2 regions of the Halomonas sp. McD50-4 genome follow, and region 1 is predicted to be linked to the other one. Evidence: predicted binding sites of a transcription regulator. Region 1 holds the regulator's gene; the other holds the start of a gene.
What was found. The regulator sigma-54, encoded in region 1, starts transcription at its own class of promoters, with help from an activator protein. The targets are predictions, from matches to a motif close to TGGCACNNNNNTTGCTNT.

Region 1 (7,238 bases):
CAGGTCATGTATTAGAGAATGCCGAAATCACCCTATTTGGGGAATCGGGGGCGATTCAGCAGTCGCTGGTCACTCCCCGGCTAGTGCATACACCTCAAACGGCCATGACAGATGTCGTGTCGCCACGTGCTACGCTGTTCGATAGCGAACAGCGGGAGTGGTTGGCGACCGCGGATACCGGCACCCTGAATACCGATACTCAGGCCTTGACGCTGCGCGGGTCTGCCCGGCTGCTCGCGCCTGAAGAGGGTTGGCAGCTCGATACACAGCAACTCAACTACGATGGCGTGACCCGCCACGCCTGGAGCACTACGCCCGTGCTGTTGCAGCAGCCCCCTCAGCGTATGGAAGCTTCCCGCATGGACGTTTGGCTGGATGACAGCCAGGTCCGCCTGACCAACAACGTGCGCGGCGTGCATCCGCCGGCCACTCGTACCCCCTAGGAGTCGCGATGAATGCCTCTCTCCGCACCACCCTCTTTGCTTTAACGCTACCGCTGGCGACGGCTGCCATGGCGCAAAGCCAAGCACCCATCGAAGTAGAAGCCGACCGCCTGGACCTCGACCAGCGCGCGGGCACCGCAGTTTACTCAGGTAACGTGGATATTCGTCAAGGCGAAATGCAATTGCGCGGCGAACGCGTAGAGATTCAGCGCAATGATGCAGGGGAACTTTCTCAAGCCATTGCCACGGGTGAGCGTGCCTACTTGCGCAATCGTCTCGACGACCAGGAGCCCCCCATGGAAGGTTGGGCGCGGCGCATCATCTATCACGTCGCCGAACGCCGCGTGGAGCTGATCGACCAAGCCGAACTGACCCAGCAAGGCGACCGCTTTCAAGGGGGCCGCCTAGAGTACTTCATCGACCAGGAAGTGGTGCAAGCTCGCTCCGACGTGAACGGTAGCGACAACCAGCGCATTCGCATGACCCTTCAGCCGGAACAATAGGGAGCGCCCACGTGGCAGCATCAACGTCTGCAGATTCCGCACCTGTCAAAACGCTCTACGCCCACCACCTAGCGAAGAGCTACAAACGCCGCCGCGTCGTCAAGGACATCAACCTGGAAATCGCCCAGGGCAGTGTCGTTGGACTGTTGGGCCCCAATGGAGCCGGTAAAACCACCTCGTTTTACATGATCGTCGGACTGGTCAAATCCGATGCGGGCAATGTGGGTATCGACGATCTGGATTTGACCCACGCGCCCATGCACGAACGCGCCATGGCAGGCATTGGGTATCTTCCCCAAGAGGCCTCGATTTTTCGCAAGCTCTCGGTAGCCGATAACATCATGGCCATCCTCGAGACGCGCAAAACGCTCGATCGCAGCGACAGAGAAGCTCGCCTGGAGTCACTGCTCGAAGATTTTCATATCACCCATATTCGTGACAACCTAGGCATGAGCCTCTCAGGAGGCGAGCGCCGTCGAGTAGAGATCGCGCGGTCGCTGGCCACCGAGCCCGCGTTCATTCTACTCGACGAACCCTTTGCCGGGGTCGACCCTATTTCGGTCGGCGAAATCAAAACCATTATCCGCGCACTCAAAAAACGCCACATCGGCGTCTTGATCACCGACCACAACGTGCGTGAAACCCTGGATATTTGCGATATCGCCTACATCGTTGGCGATGGCCACATCATCGCCAGTGGAAACGCCCAGGAGATTCTCAATAACCAAAAGGTCCGCGACGTCTATCTGGGCGCTGATTTCCGGCTCTAAACCGAGGCCTGACCAAACTTTTCTTTTAGTGGCATGCTTATTGCACTTGCACGTAGCCATAACTCGCTCTAGGGTGGAGCTTTCTGATTAACGAGTGGTTCTCAGATGGTCATGAAAGCTTCTCTCCAATTGCGTATCGGCACACAGCTGACCATGACACCCCAGCTGCAACAGGCCATTGCCTTGCTGCAGCTCTCTACGCTGGACCTCCGTCAAGAAATTCAGCAAGCGCTTGACGCCAACCCTATGCTCGAGCAAGAGGACGAGTTTGGAGAGCAGGCAGTCAGCGAGCCGCAAGAGGCCGAGTGGTCTGACAGCATTCCCAACGAACTCTCCGTCGACAGCGACTGGTCGGACACCTATCAAGACATGGGCAGTCTGAGCGGTGGTAGCGAAGGACCCGACTTCGAGCGTCAAGCCGCTGGCCAAAGCCTTCATGGCCATTTGCTGTGGCAACTGGCCATGACCGATGTCAGCTCACGGGAATATGCAATTGCGGAGAGCCTGATCGATGCGCTGGACGCCAATGGTTATCTTACCCAGCCGCTCAACGACATTCGTGAAGGGCTCAAAGCACAAGGTCATGACGGCTTGAGCCAACGGGAAGTGGAAAATACCCTACTGCGCTTGCAGCAGTTCGAGCCGACCGGCGTATTCGCTCGCGACCTGCGAGAATGTCTGATGCTTCAACTTGCTGCGTTGCCGGAAGACACCCCGCTATTGATGCCAGCCAAACGGCTGGTACGACAGTTTTTGGAGGCGCTAGGCAAAGACGATATGCGCCTCCTCAAGCGCCGTTTGAGCCTGGACGATGAGCAGCTGGATGACGTCATTCGATTAATTCGCAGCCTCGATCCCCGACCCGGCAGCGCCTACGGCGTGACCGACGATAGCTACATCACTCCCGATCTGGTCGTGCGCCATGACAACGAAGGCTGGCATTTAGAGCTCAACCCGGACGCTCTTCCACGGCTACGCATCCAACCCGACTACGCCAGCTTGATCAAACGCGCCGACAAGAGCCAGGACAACCAGTTCTTGAAAGAGCACCTTCAAGAAGCGCGCTGGCTGATCAAAAGCCTCTCTAGCCGCAATGACACCTTGCTGCGCGTGGGGCGTGAAATCATCGCTCGCCAAATTGGCTTTCTAGAGCACGGCGAAGAGGCCATGAAGCCGCTGATCTTGGCCGACATCGCCGAAGCCGTAGAGATGCATGAGTCGACCATCTCACGCGTGACGACACAGAAGTTCATTCATACACCGCGTGGCGTGTTCGAGTTGAAATACTTTTTCTCCAGTCAAGTCAGTGGCCAAGACGGCGGCGACAGCCACTCGAGCACGGCCATTCGCGCACGTATCAAAAAGCTCATTCAAGAGGAGCCCTCAGGCAAACCGCTCTCCGATAGTCGCTTGGTGACGCTTCTCGAAGAGGGCGGAATAAGCGTGGCACGACGTACCGTCGCGAAATATCGCGAGTCGATGGGCATTCCCTCTTCGAGCGAGCGCCGCCGTTTACGCTAGTTAAACGTTTGGTCGTGACAAACTCACCGCAAGGGCTTTGCAATAGCGTAAAAAGGGTTACAATCGAAGTACAGCCCGATGGATAAGGAGCACGTCAATGCAAGTAAACATCACTGGTCATCACGTTGAACTGACTGACGCCTTGCGTGACTACGTTAACGAAAAGCTGGAACGCGTCGAACGACACTACGACAATATCACCACGGTACAAGTGACCTTATCTGTCGAAAAGGAGCGCCAGCAGGCAGCGTGCACGCTACATGCCGCCGGTGCTGACCTTCATGCCGAGGCACTCGATAACGATATGTATGCCGCCATCGATGCCCTTGCGGACAAAATCGATCGTCAACTCGTCAAACACAAGGAAAAAGCACAAGCTCGCGCTCAAGGCGCAGGCGTGCGTTAACTCAATGACGTTGGAAACCATTCTCCCCCCGGAGCGCGTGCTTTATGACGTACCCGGGGGCAGCAAAAAGCGGGTGCTGGAGTTTTTCAGCACCTTCATCGCCCAAAACACGCCCAGCCTCGACAGCCAAGAAGTGTTCAGTCGTTTGATTGGGCGCGAGCGTCTTGGCAGCACGGGGATTGGCAACGGTGTTGCCATTCCCCACGCAAGAAGCCCGCACTGCAGTGCCCCCATTGCTGGCTTTTTGAAACTGGCGGAACCCGTCGATTTCGATGCCATCGATGGGGACCCGGTCGATCTCGTGTTCGTTTTGCTGGTGCCTGAAGAAGCCGATGACACGCACCTTGCTTTGCTCGGACAAGTCGCGACGATCATGAACGACGCCGATACTCGCCAACAGCTGCGCAAAGCAGGCAGTCAAAAAGAACTGTTGACGCTGATAACGGCCAAGATACGCGAACAAGCTGCGTAACAGATCTACTCCTTCAATTTGTCTTTACTTCTTACGCTCAAACGCCAAGAGAGACGCTATGCAACTGGTGATCATTAGCGGCCGTTCAGGTTCCGGTAAGTCTATCGCCTTACAAGCGCTGGAAGATCTTGGCTATTACGCGATCGATAACTTGCCTGCCATGCTGTTGGGCTCGCTTATCGACGAGTTGCGCGCCCAGGGTGAGCGCACCCGGATTGCCGTCAGTATCGACGCACGCAACTTACCTACTGCGCTGGAGCGTCTGCCAGCGCTACTTGAAGAATTGCGCCACCGGGAAATTCGTTTTCAGGTGATCTACCTGACAACCGATGCGCGTATTTTGCTGGAGCGTTACTCGGCCACCCGCCGTCGTCATCCCCTCACCCGTGATAGCGACATGACGCTGGAAGAAGCGATCAACAAAGAAGAAGAAACGCTGAATGACATTCGCGACCTCGCCGATTTATTGATCGATACGTCTCGACTCTCCGTACACGATCTGCGACGCCGCATTACCGACCAAGTAGCTCATCAGCGCCAGCATCAACTGACGCTCACCTTCGAGTCCTTTGGCTACAAACGCGGCGTTCCGCTGGATGCCGACCTCGTGTTCGACGTACGCTGCTTGCCCAATCCTTATTGGGACCCTACTCTGCGCCAATATACCGGTCGCGACGCCAACATCATCGACTTCTTGAGCGGCTACCCCGTGGTAGAGGCCATGGCAAGCGATATTGAAACGTGGCTGGAGAAGTGGCTACCGGCCTATCAAAATAGCCATCGCAGCTATATGACCGTGGCCATTGGCTGCACGGGCGGCCAACACCGGTCCGTTTATATGATCGAGCAGCTTGCACAGCGGCTCGTCAAACAAACAGGGGAAGTGCAGTTGAGGCATCGCGAGCTAGGGCTGCAGTACACGCTCAGCGAAACGCCGACAACCCAACATACGGCGGCGACGCCCAGTACTCCCTGAGCCCTCCCTAAAACCCCACTCGGCAAAAAGGAACCAGAGTGCCCGAAAGAACGTTGACCCTTACCAATCAGCGCGGCCTTCACGCCCGCGCAGCCACCAAACTGGTTCAGTGTGGCCAGCAGTTCTCTGCCCAGATTCATGTGTACAAGAAGCAGCAAAAAGCGGATGCTGCCAATATCATGTCACTGCTCATGCTCGCCGCGCCCTGCGGGACCGAGCTCACCGTCATTGCAGAAGGGGAAGACGCCGAACGAGCGCTCGATGCTATCGAGGCGCTATTCGACGCTCGGTTTGAAGAAGATCAGTAATCGATGCAGCGTACGCTTAGCTGCCCGCCACGGTCATCGCATCCACCAGCCAGCTCCCCGTGTGAATGCTGCCCCGTGTATCCGTGTCATCCCCTACGCCGCTCAGCCCGGCAAACATCTTGTTCAGGTTACTGGCGATCGTGAACTCCTCGATTGGGTACTGAACTTCACCGTTTTCAATCCAAAAGCCTGCCGCTCCCCGCGAGTAATCACCGGTCACACCGTTCACCCCCTGCCCCATGAGCTCGGTGACCCAAATACCTTGCCCCATCTGACTCAACAGCTCGGCTCGTGGCGTTAACGGAGCCAGCAGGCGTAAATTGCGCGCGCCACCTGCATTTCCAGTCGAGTGCATACCTAAACGCCGTGCGCTATAAGCAGAAAGCATGTAGCTGGCAACCTGCCCCCGATCGATGAATCGATTATTACGGGTTTGCACCCCCTCGGCATCGAACGGCGAGCTCGCCGTCGCCCCCACTTCCATGGGTCGCTCTTCCAAGCCAAACCACTCGGGGAAAAGCGGCGTTCCCAGACGGTCACACAGAAAAGAGGCTTCTCGGTATAGCGCACCGCCTGCCAAGGCGCTCATTAGATGACCGATCAGGCCGCTGGCTAGCGTAGGGTCGAACAGCACCGGAAAGGTACCGGTCGGTGGCCGACGCGCACCCAGTCGGCGAAGCGTGCGAGTTGCCGCTTCTCGACCGACCTCTTCCGGGCTGCGTAAATGGTGTGGATTACGTGCGGCGGTGTAATCATAGTCGCGCTGCATACCCTGATCGTCCTGGGCGATCAGCATGCATGAGAGCGAGTGATTGCTGCCTTTTTGAGTGCCCAAAAATCCGTGGCTGTTGGCATAAACACGGACACCCTCGCCGCTGGAGAGTGACGCACCCTCCGACTGATGAATTCCCTCCGCGCTGCGTCCAGCCTGCTCGCAGCAAAGGGCCAGGTCGATGGCCTCATCCGTGGTGAGCGTCCAAGGGTGGTGGACTTTCAAATCGGGTAGCTCGGTGGCCATCAGCGACGCGTCTGCCAAACCGGCGGCAGGATCTTCTCCGGTATAGCGCGCGATCGCGAGCGCTTTTTCGACCGTTGCGCGAATCGACGCGCTGCTGGCATCGGTAGACGAGGCGCTCCCCTTTCTCTTGCCCACGTATAGCGTTACCGCAATTCCCTGATCGCGCGACAGCTCAACGGTTTCCACATCGCCTAAACGAACGCTGACGCCCATGCCTTGATCGACGCTGGCACCCACTTCAGCAGCATCTGCTCCTAGCTGCTTTGCTAGGGCAAGCGCTTCTTCAGCGCGCTGTGTCAGTAATGCCTGCTGCGCCGATGCATCAAATGCCTGTGCCATGTGGCCTCCTTTTCGCCTGAAACGCGTTGGCGGATCAATGTTGTGGTCACAGCCTGATATAATGCTGCGAACGAATCTAATCTGTGAGTAGCTATATGCCCAAGCAACGTCCCGAGCCAATTGACATCGACGAACAGGTAGAACGCCCCAGTAAATCGCAGCTAAAGCGAGAAATGCACGCCTTACAGGCGCTTGGCGAAACCCTGATTGCCATGAACCCCACCGAACGCTCACGCTTTCCGCTGTCTGACGATATGCTGCGCGCCATCGATGAAACCGCTCGCATTCGCTCCCATGAGGGCCGCCGACGTCATATGCAGTACGTTGGCAAGCTCATCCGCAAAGAGGATCTAACGGCCATTCAAGGCGTTTTCGACGCCATCGAACAAGAAAAAGAGCAGCGCGATCATGCTTTTCATCGCCTGGAAAAGTGGCGAGACCGCATGATCGACGAGGGCGACGATGCCGTCGATCTCTTCATG
Region 2 (7,238 bases), on a different contig from region 1:
TTTGCCGTCAGCATGGCGGTGCGGTGACGCTGGAGGAGAGTGAGCTGGGGGGGGCGTGCTTCATCGCCGTGCTGGATCGCGCGCTATGCGCAGACTCCGCCAACTCTTCCCTGACTTCATGACGAGCACACGACGATAATAAGAGGACACCGCATGTCTACGACGCAATACGGCATTTTGGTCGTCGAAGACGATTTTCGCATTGCCGATATCCATCGCGCCTTCATCGAGCAGAGCGAAGGGTTTTACGTGGTCGGCATGGCGCGCAACGGCAGCGAAGCCAAGGCGCTAATGGCACAGCACGCCGCCGATATTCAGCTCATTTTGCTCGATGCCTACTTGCCCGACGTGGAGGGGCTCGAACTACTCTGGGCTATCCGACGGGATCATGTTCATGTGGACATCGTCATGGTCACCGCCGCCAAAGAGGTGGAAACCATCAGCGAAGCGCTGCGTGGCGGCGTGTTCGACTACCTGATCAAACCCATCGAAGCGACCCGCATGAACCAGATGCTGGCCCGCTTTCGCCGTGAGCGTGAGGCGCTGGCCAATCGCGCGGAAATGAGCCAGGACGAACTGGATCACGTGCTGTCCCGGATGACGCCCAGCGAGCCCACGCGCACGGCAAGCCGAACGCTGCCCAAAGGTATCGACCGCTTGACGCTGCGTCGGGTCGTAGACGCGCTGGCCTGCGAGTCCGATTCGCTCACGGCCATGCAGGTGGCGCGCACCATGGGGGCGAGCCGCTCGACGGCGCGTCGCTATTTGGAGTTTTTGGTCGCCGAGCAGGCCGTCAGTGCCGAGCTGGGCTATGGCGATGTAGGCCGTCCCGAGCGGCGCTATCGGCTATTGAGCGCCGCCAAAGGATGGCTGGAAACGCTATGAGCAGCACAGCGTGAACAAAATGAACAAAACGCACAAAAAGAACAGTTTGTCGTTAATGGCCATAAGCTTGTCGAGGAGGGTGGCACTCTTCTAACGTTCAGGGCGTAACCACACAAAGCTAATCATCGAGTGCCAAGCGCTGCTGGTTAGCCGTGCTTTTGGTTCGTTCGGCGCACACAACAAACCGCGCCCACCAAAACACCGTTTGAACAATAACGCCTGAACAAAAACGTGGAGAACGCCAATGACTACGCTTTCCTTGAAGCGCATCGCCGTGCTGGCCCTGCCGATGGCGGCCCTGGCCATGACGACCGCTGCCCAAGCGCAGGAGTGGACGCCGAGCAAGTCCATCGAATTCATCGCCCCCGCCAACCCCGGCGGCGGTTGGGATACGCTGGTACGCACCATGTCCCGCGTGATTCAGCAGGAGTCTCTGGCAGACGAAAGCTTCGCGGCCATCAACGTACCCGGCGGCGGCGGCGCAGTGGCGTGGGCCCAGGTCGCCCGTGATAGCGGCAACCCGCATAAACTGTTTGCCACCAGCCCGCCGATGATTCTGGTGCCGCTGGCAGGCGCTTCCCGCTATGACCACACCGACTTTACGCCGATCGCGCGAATCAATACCGATTACTCCATCATCCTGGTGGCGGCGGACTCCGAGTACCAAACCCTCGATGACCTGTTCGAAGCACTCAAAGCCAACCCCGGCCTGAGCGTAGGCGGCGGCAGTGCGCCTGGCTCCATGGATCACATTTCAATGGCGGGCCTGGCCTCGGCAGCGGGAATGGAAGCGTCTGCAGTGAACTACATTCCGTTCTCCGGCGGTGGCGATGCCATGACCAACCTGATGGGCGGCCACATCGAAGCGGTGATCGGCGGTGCCGGTGAAGCGGTGGGTCAGTTAGGCGAAGGCAGCCAACTGCGTGCGCTGGGCGTCTCCTCCGAAGAGCGTCTGGGCGGCGGCTTGGCCGACGTGCCCACCTACCAAGAGCAGGGCTACGACTACACCTTCGACATTTGGCGCGGTGTGATGGGCGCGCCAGAAATGCCGGAAGAGGCGGTCGAATATTACGAAACGCTGTTTGCTGACATGCTCGAAACCGACGCATGGCGCGAAGCCAGCGACCAGCTGGGCTGGATCGATGCGTACCAGAATAGCGAAGAGTTCGGCGCCTTTCTGGATGAGCAGCAAGAGCAGTTCAGCAGCGTGCTGACCGACCTGGGCCTGCTGCGCCAATAAGCGCCAACACCCGTTAGCGATACGCCGGCGGCCAAGCGCCGCCGGATGCGTCTATCTGTTACCGCGAGAGCCAGCGCGTCAGCGCTGGTGTCTTCGGAGAAATCCCAATGACTCGATTGAATATCAACCAGTGGCTAGCGCTCGTGCTGGCGCTAGTGGCGGCTGTTTACTTGGCCATGGCCTGGCAAATTCCGACGTTCCCTCTGCCGCGCCCAGTGGATTCGGACCTCTTCCCCAAAGTGCTGGGTGTGTCGCTGCTGATTCTGGCTGCGCTACTGTTTTTCGAGAAGCCGAGTGCCATCGCTGGGGCCGATGAGATCGACCATGAGGCCACCCGAGGTCCGCTCCTATTCACTCCCTGGGCACGCGTCATCGTGACGGCACTGGCCATTGCCGCCTATGCCTTCTTGCTGGTGCCGCTGGGTTTCGTGCTGGCCTCCACGCTGCTGAGCGTGGGGTTGACCGCCTATTACGGCTATCGACGCCATGGCGTCAACCTGGCGGCGTCGCTGGGCGTGGTACTGGCCCTTTACCTGACCATGACGCGGGTAATGGATGTTTATCTGCCCACCGGCTTACTGCCGTTCTAAGCAGGTGTGCAAGCGCACGCTTAGCAGGCTTTAACGAGAGACACTCCCATGGATGCCTTGAACAATCTGATGTACGGCTTTGGCATCGCGCTAGAGCCCATCAATATCGCCTACGTATTTGCCGGTGTGTTTGCCGGTACCATCATCGGCATGCTGCCCGGCCTAGGGCCGATCAGCGCGCTGGCCCTGATGATTCCGATTACCTTTGCCATGGAGCCCTCCTCCGGGTTGATTCTGATGGCCGGGGTCTACTACGGCGCCATCTTCGGCGGCTCGACCTCCTCCATCCTACTCAACGCCCCGGGCGTGGCGGGCACGGTGGCTACCTCCTTCGATGGCTACCCGATGGCCAAGCAGGGCATGGCGGGTAAGGCGCTGGCCATTGCCGCTTACGCCTCCTTCATCGGCGGCACGGTGTCGGTGATCTTTTTGATGCTGGTGGCCCCGCTGCTTTCCAAAGTGGCGGTGAGCTTTGGCCCGGCTGAGTACTTCGCCCTGATGGTGCTGGGCTTGACGGCGGTCGTATCACTGTCGGACAAGTCGCTGGTCAAAGGCCTGATTGCGGCGGTCGTCGGCGTGATGATTTCGATCGTCGGGATCGACACGCAAACCGGCACCGAGCGCTTTACCTTCGACTCGATCCAGCTGCTCGACGGGATCGACTTCCTGGTCGTGGCGCTGGGTATCTTCGCCCTGGCGGAAGTGTTCTACATGCTGCTACGCGGCGGCGGTGGTAAAGAAGTGCCACGCAACGTGATCGGCTCGCTGAAGCTGAGCCGTGGCGAAGTGAAGAAGATCGCTGGCCCCATCAGCCGCAGCTCCGTACTGGGCTTCTTTACCGGCGTATTGCCGGGGGCGGGCGCCACCATTGGCTCCTTCCTGGGCTATAGCATGGAGAAGCGCCTGGCGAAAGATGGCGACACCTTTGGTCAAGGCAACATCAAAGGCGTGGCCGCGCCGGAAGCGGCCAACAACGCCGCGTGTACCGGCTCGTTCGTACCGCTGCTGACGCTGGGGGTGCCGGGGTCCGGCACGACGGCGGTGCTGTTGGGCGCGCTGCTGGTGATGGGCGTCACGCCTGGCCCGATGATGCTGGAGCAGCGCCCAGACGTGTTCTGGGGCGTGATTGCCAGTATGTACATCGGCAACATCTTCCTGCTGGTACTCAACCTGCCGCTGATTCCGCTGATCGCCAAAATCCTCGACCTGCCGCGCCCGCTGCTGCTGTCGATGATCCTGATCTTCTGCATGATCGGCGTTTACGGCATGAGCTTCAGCGTGTTCGATCTGCTGCTGCTACTGGGCTTTGGCCTGTTGGGCTTGGGTATGCGTCTGTTTGGCTTCCCCACCGCGCCGCTGATTCTGGCGCTGATCCTCGGCAACATCATGGAAGAGTCCATGCGCCGGGCGCTGCAGATCTCCGGCGGTGACTGGACCACCTTCATCGACAAGCCCATCTCGCTGGCGCTACTGGTGATTGCGGTGCTGTCGCTGGGGCTGCCGCTGCTCAAAAAGCGGCGCAACAAAGCGGCCACCGCTGCTAACTGACCCGCTATGGCGGAACCCTAAAGCGTCCTCGCGTCTGCGAGGACGCTTTTTTTTATGCTATATCACCGCCTGTGGTGCAAAGCATCTTGTTGGTGCATGACAACCGTGCATGCGCGCTACTGTATTGCGCTATTTTGGTGCTAAGTGGCCTGGAGCATGTTTTTTGTATACGGCTAAGTGGTTGATTGTGTTTTTAATCATGGTCTTTGTTCCACATTGGCGCACCCCTTGCAGTGTGTAGAGCGACGTGTGAAGAACGAGCAGCAACTCGCTACCCACGAGTGGACGCACCAAGTGCTCCGTCGCCTCGATAACGACAACGCTTGGCCGCGGTACCCCAAACACGAGCCCCAACCATAAGGGGCGCAAGGAGGTTCAAGTGACCACACTGCAGCGCAAGACACACCCTCGTACCCTTAGCCGTTTCGCTACTGCCTTGATCACCGCCGCCGTTATAAGCGCGAGCGCCCAAGCGGTCGCCCAAGATGACGACCCCATCAAAGTCGGTATTCTGCACTCGCTCTCTGGCACCATGGCCATCAGTGAATCCACCCTGAAAGACACCGTGGAAATGCTCATCGAGCAGCAGAACGAGGCCGGTGGCCTGTTGGGCCGTCAGATAGAGGCCGTGGTGGTCGACCCTGCGTCCAATTGGCCGCTGTTTGCCGAACGCGCCCGTGAGCTGCTGGCCCAGGAAGAGGTGGATGTGATCTTCGGCAACTGGACCTCCGTCTCCCGTAAAGCGGTGCTGCCTGTGGTCGAAGAGCTCAACGGCCTGCTGTTCTACCCGGTGCAGTACGAGGGCGAAGAGTCGTCGGAAAACGTCTTCTACACCGGGGCTGCCCCTAATCAGCAGGCCATTCCTGCCGTGGAGTATTTGATCAACGAAGTGGGCATCGAGCGCTTCGCGCTGATCGGTACCGACTATGTCTACCCGCGCACCACCAACCGCATCTTAGAAGCCTTCCTGAAAGATGAGCACGGTGTGGCGGAAGAGGACATCATGGTCAACTACACGCCCTTCGGCCACTCGGATTGGCAGAACATCGTCTCCGAAATCCGCCGCTTTGGCGAAGAGGGTAAGCCCACCGCCGTGATCTCTACCATTAACGGCGACGCCAACGTGCCGTTCTACCGCGAGCTGGCTAACCAGGGTATCGACGCCGCCGACATTCCGGTCATCGCCTTCTCGGTGGGCGAGCAGGAACTGTCCGGTATCGATACCGCGCCGTTGGTGGGCCACCTGGCCGCCTGGAACTACTTCATGAGCGTGGATACCGACGCCAACTACGACTTCATCGATGCCTGGATCGAGCATACCGGTGACGAGATGTCGGTGACCAACGACCCCATGGAAGCGCACTACATCGGTTTCAACATGTGGGCCGAAGCGGTGCGTAAAGCGGGTACCACCGACGTGGACGCGGTGAAAGACGCGATTATCGGCGTGACCGTGCCGAACCTCTCCGGCGGCTATGCGGCGATGATGCCCAACCACCACATCACCAAACCAGTGCTGATTGGTGAAGTTCAGGATAACGGGCAGTTCGATATCGTTTGGCAAACGCCCTCTACCGTGGCCGGTGATGCGTGGTCGGACTACCTACCGGGCTCCCGCGACCTGATCGCCGATTGGCGCAAGCCCATGGAGTGCGGCAACTTCAACGTTGTGAACGGCTCGTGCGGGGGTAGCACCGCCGCAGAAGAAGCCGAAGCAGCGCTCGCCGAATAACGCTCGCCGGGCAATCCTTGCCCCTACTGTGCCTGTTTATCGGTGCAGTAGGGGAGCACGCTATCTCCCCTCTTCGATCACCAAAGGAAGAACCCCATGAGGCGTTTCCTTTCCTTGGGGCTACTGTGTCTGATGCTACTCGGCACCGCCTTGACGGCGCAGGCACAAAGCAGCTCCTCGACCCCCGATGACCAAGCAGCCCTCGCGCTGTTGACAGCGCTGGATGTGGACTCCTACCGCGATAAAGGCGACGCCATTACCGCCATTTTGCAAAGCGACGACGAGCGCGCCCGCGACTGGCTGCAGGCGCTGCTGGATGGCCGCCTGCAGCGCACCGACGATGGCCGCTTCGTGCTGGTGCTGGATAATCGCGGCCGCGACTGGCCGGTGGCCGATGCGCTGACCAACGAGCCGCTGGGCGACATGTCTCGCCGCGACTTGGACCGCATCGGCATCAACAATGCGCTGCGTAACCAGCTGCGTAGCGCCATTGCCGTGGTGGATCTCTACTCCCCCAACGTCGAGCGCCGCCGCACCTCCGCCGACCGTCTGCTGGGTGAAGTGGACGGCGAGCTTGCCGAGACGTTGGCACCGGTGATTGCCGACGCAGAAGATGAGTACGTGCGCACACGCTTGGCGCAAGCGGTGGCGATATACCGCGCGGAACAGGGTGAGATGGCAGGCGTAGAAGCCCTCACCGGCAGCCTACACCCGCGAGCTCGCGTGGCGCTGGGCCGTGCGGCGAACAGCGACGACGCTGTTGTTGCCGATGCAGCAACAGCGGCGCTGGCTGGCATTGAGCAGCAACTCAAGATCAACCGCGGCCTGGAGACGCTCTACTTCGGCTTGAGCCTGGGCTCGGTGCTGGTGCTGGCAGCCATTGGCCTGGCGATTACCTTTGGCGTTATGGGCGTGATCAACATGGCCCACGGCGAGCTGATGATGCTGGGCGCTTACACCACTTGGATGATGCAGCAGCTGCTGCCGGGCCAGCCGGGGCTGGCGCTGATTCTATCGATTCCGGCGGGCTTTATGGTGGCCGCCCTGGTAGGCATTGCCATCGAGCGGGGTGTGATTCAGTTCCTCAAAGGCCGCCCGCTGGAAACCTTGCTGGCCACCTTCGGTATCAGCTTGATTCTTCAGCAGCTGGTGCGCACGGTCATTTCACCGCTCAACCGCACCGTGGTGACGCCGGAGTGGATGAGCGGCTCGCTGGTGATCAACGACGCGCTCTCGCTGACCC

Region 2: the regulator sigma-54 is predicted to act here: its motif matches at 4,481-4,498, upstream of urtA (urea ABC transporter substrate-binding protein).

Annotation. Positions count from the first base shown of each region.
Region 1 is NZ_JAKRFG010000001.1:435,802-443,039, forward strand. It holds gene lptC (LPS export ABC transporter periplasmic protein LptC) at 1-443, shown strand, start outside; gene lptA (lipopolysaccharide transport periplasmic protein LptA) at 452-946, shown strand; gene lptB (LPS export ABC transporter ATP-binding protein) at 958-1,716, shown strand; gene MHM85_RS02110 (RNA polymerase factor sigma-54) at 1,822-3,237, shown strand; gene raiA (ribosome-associated translation inhibitor RaiA) at 3,335-3,643, shown strand; gene ptsN (PTS IIA-like nitrogen regulatory protein PtsN) at 3,648-4,115, shown strand; gene rapZ (RNase adapter RapZ) at 4,174-5,091, shown strand; gene MHM85_RS02130 (HPr family phosphocarrier protein) at 5,130-5,399, shown strand; gene pmbA (metalloprotease PmbA) at 5,416-6,756, opposite strand; gene yjgA (ribosome biogenesis factor YjgA) at 6,852-7,238, shown strand, end outside.
Region 2 is NZ_JAKRFG010000006.1:194,040-201,277, forward strand. It holds gene MHM85_RS09790 (sensor histidine kinase) at 1-122, shown strand, start outside; gene MHM85_RS09795 (response regulator) at 154-885, shown strand; gene MHM85_RS09800 (tripartite tricarboxylate transporter substrate binding protein) at 1,130-2,125, shown strand; gene MHM85_RS09805 (tripartite tricarboxylate transporter TctB family protein) at 2,233-2,715, shown strand; gene MHM85_RS09810 (tripartite tricarboxylate transporter permease) at 2,764-4,263, shown strand; gene urtA (urea ABC transporter substrate-binding protein) at 4,643-5,995, shown strand; gene urtB (urea ABC transporter permease subunit UrtB) at 6,092-7,238, shown strand, end outside.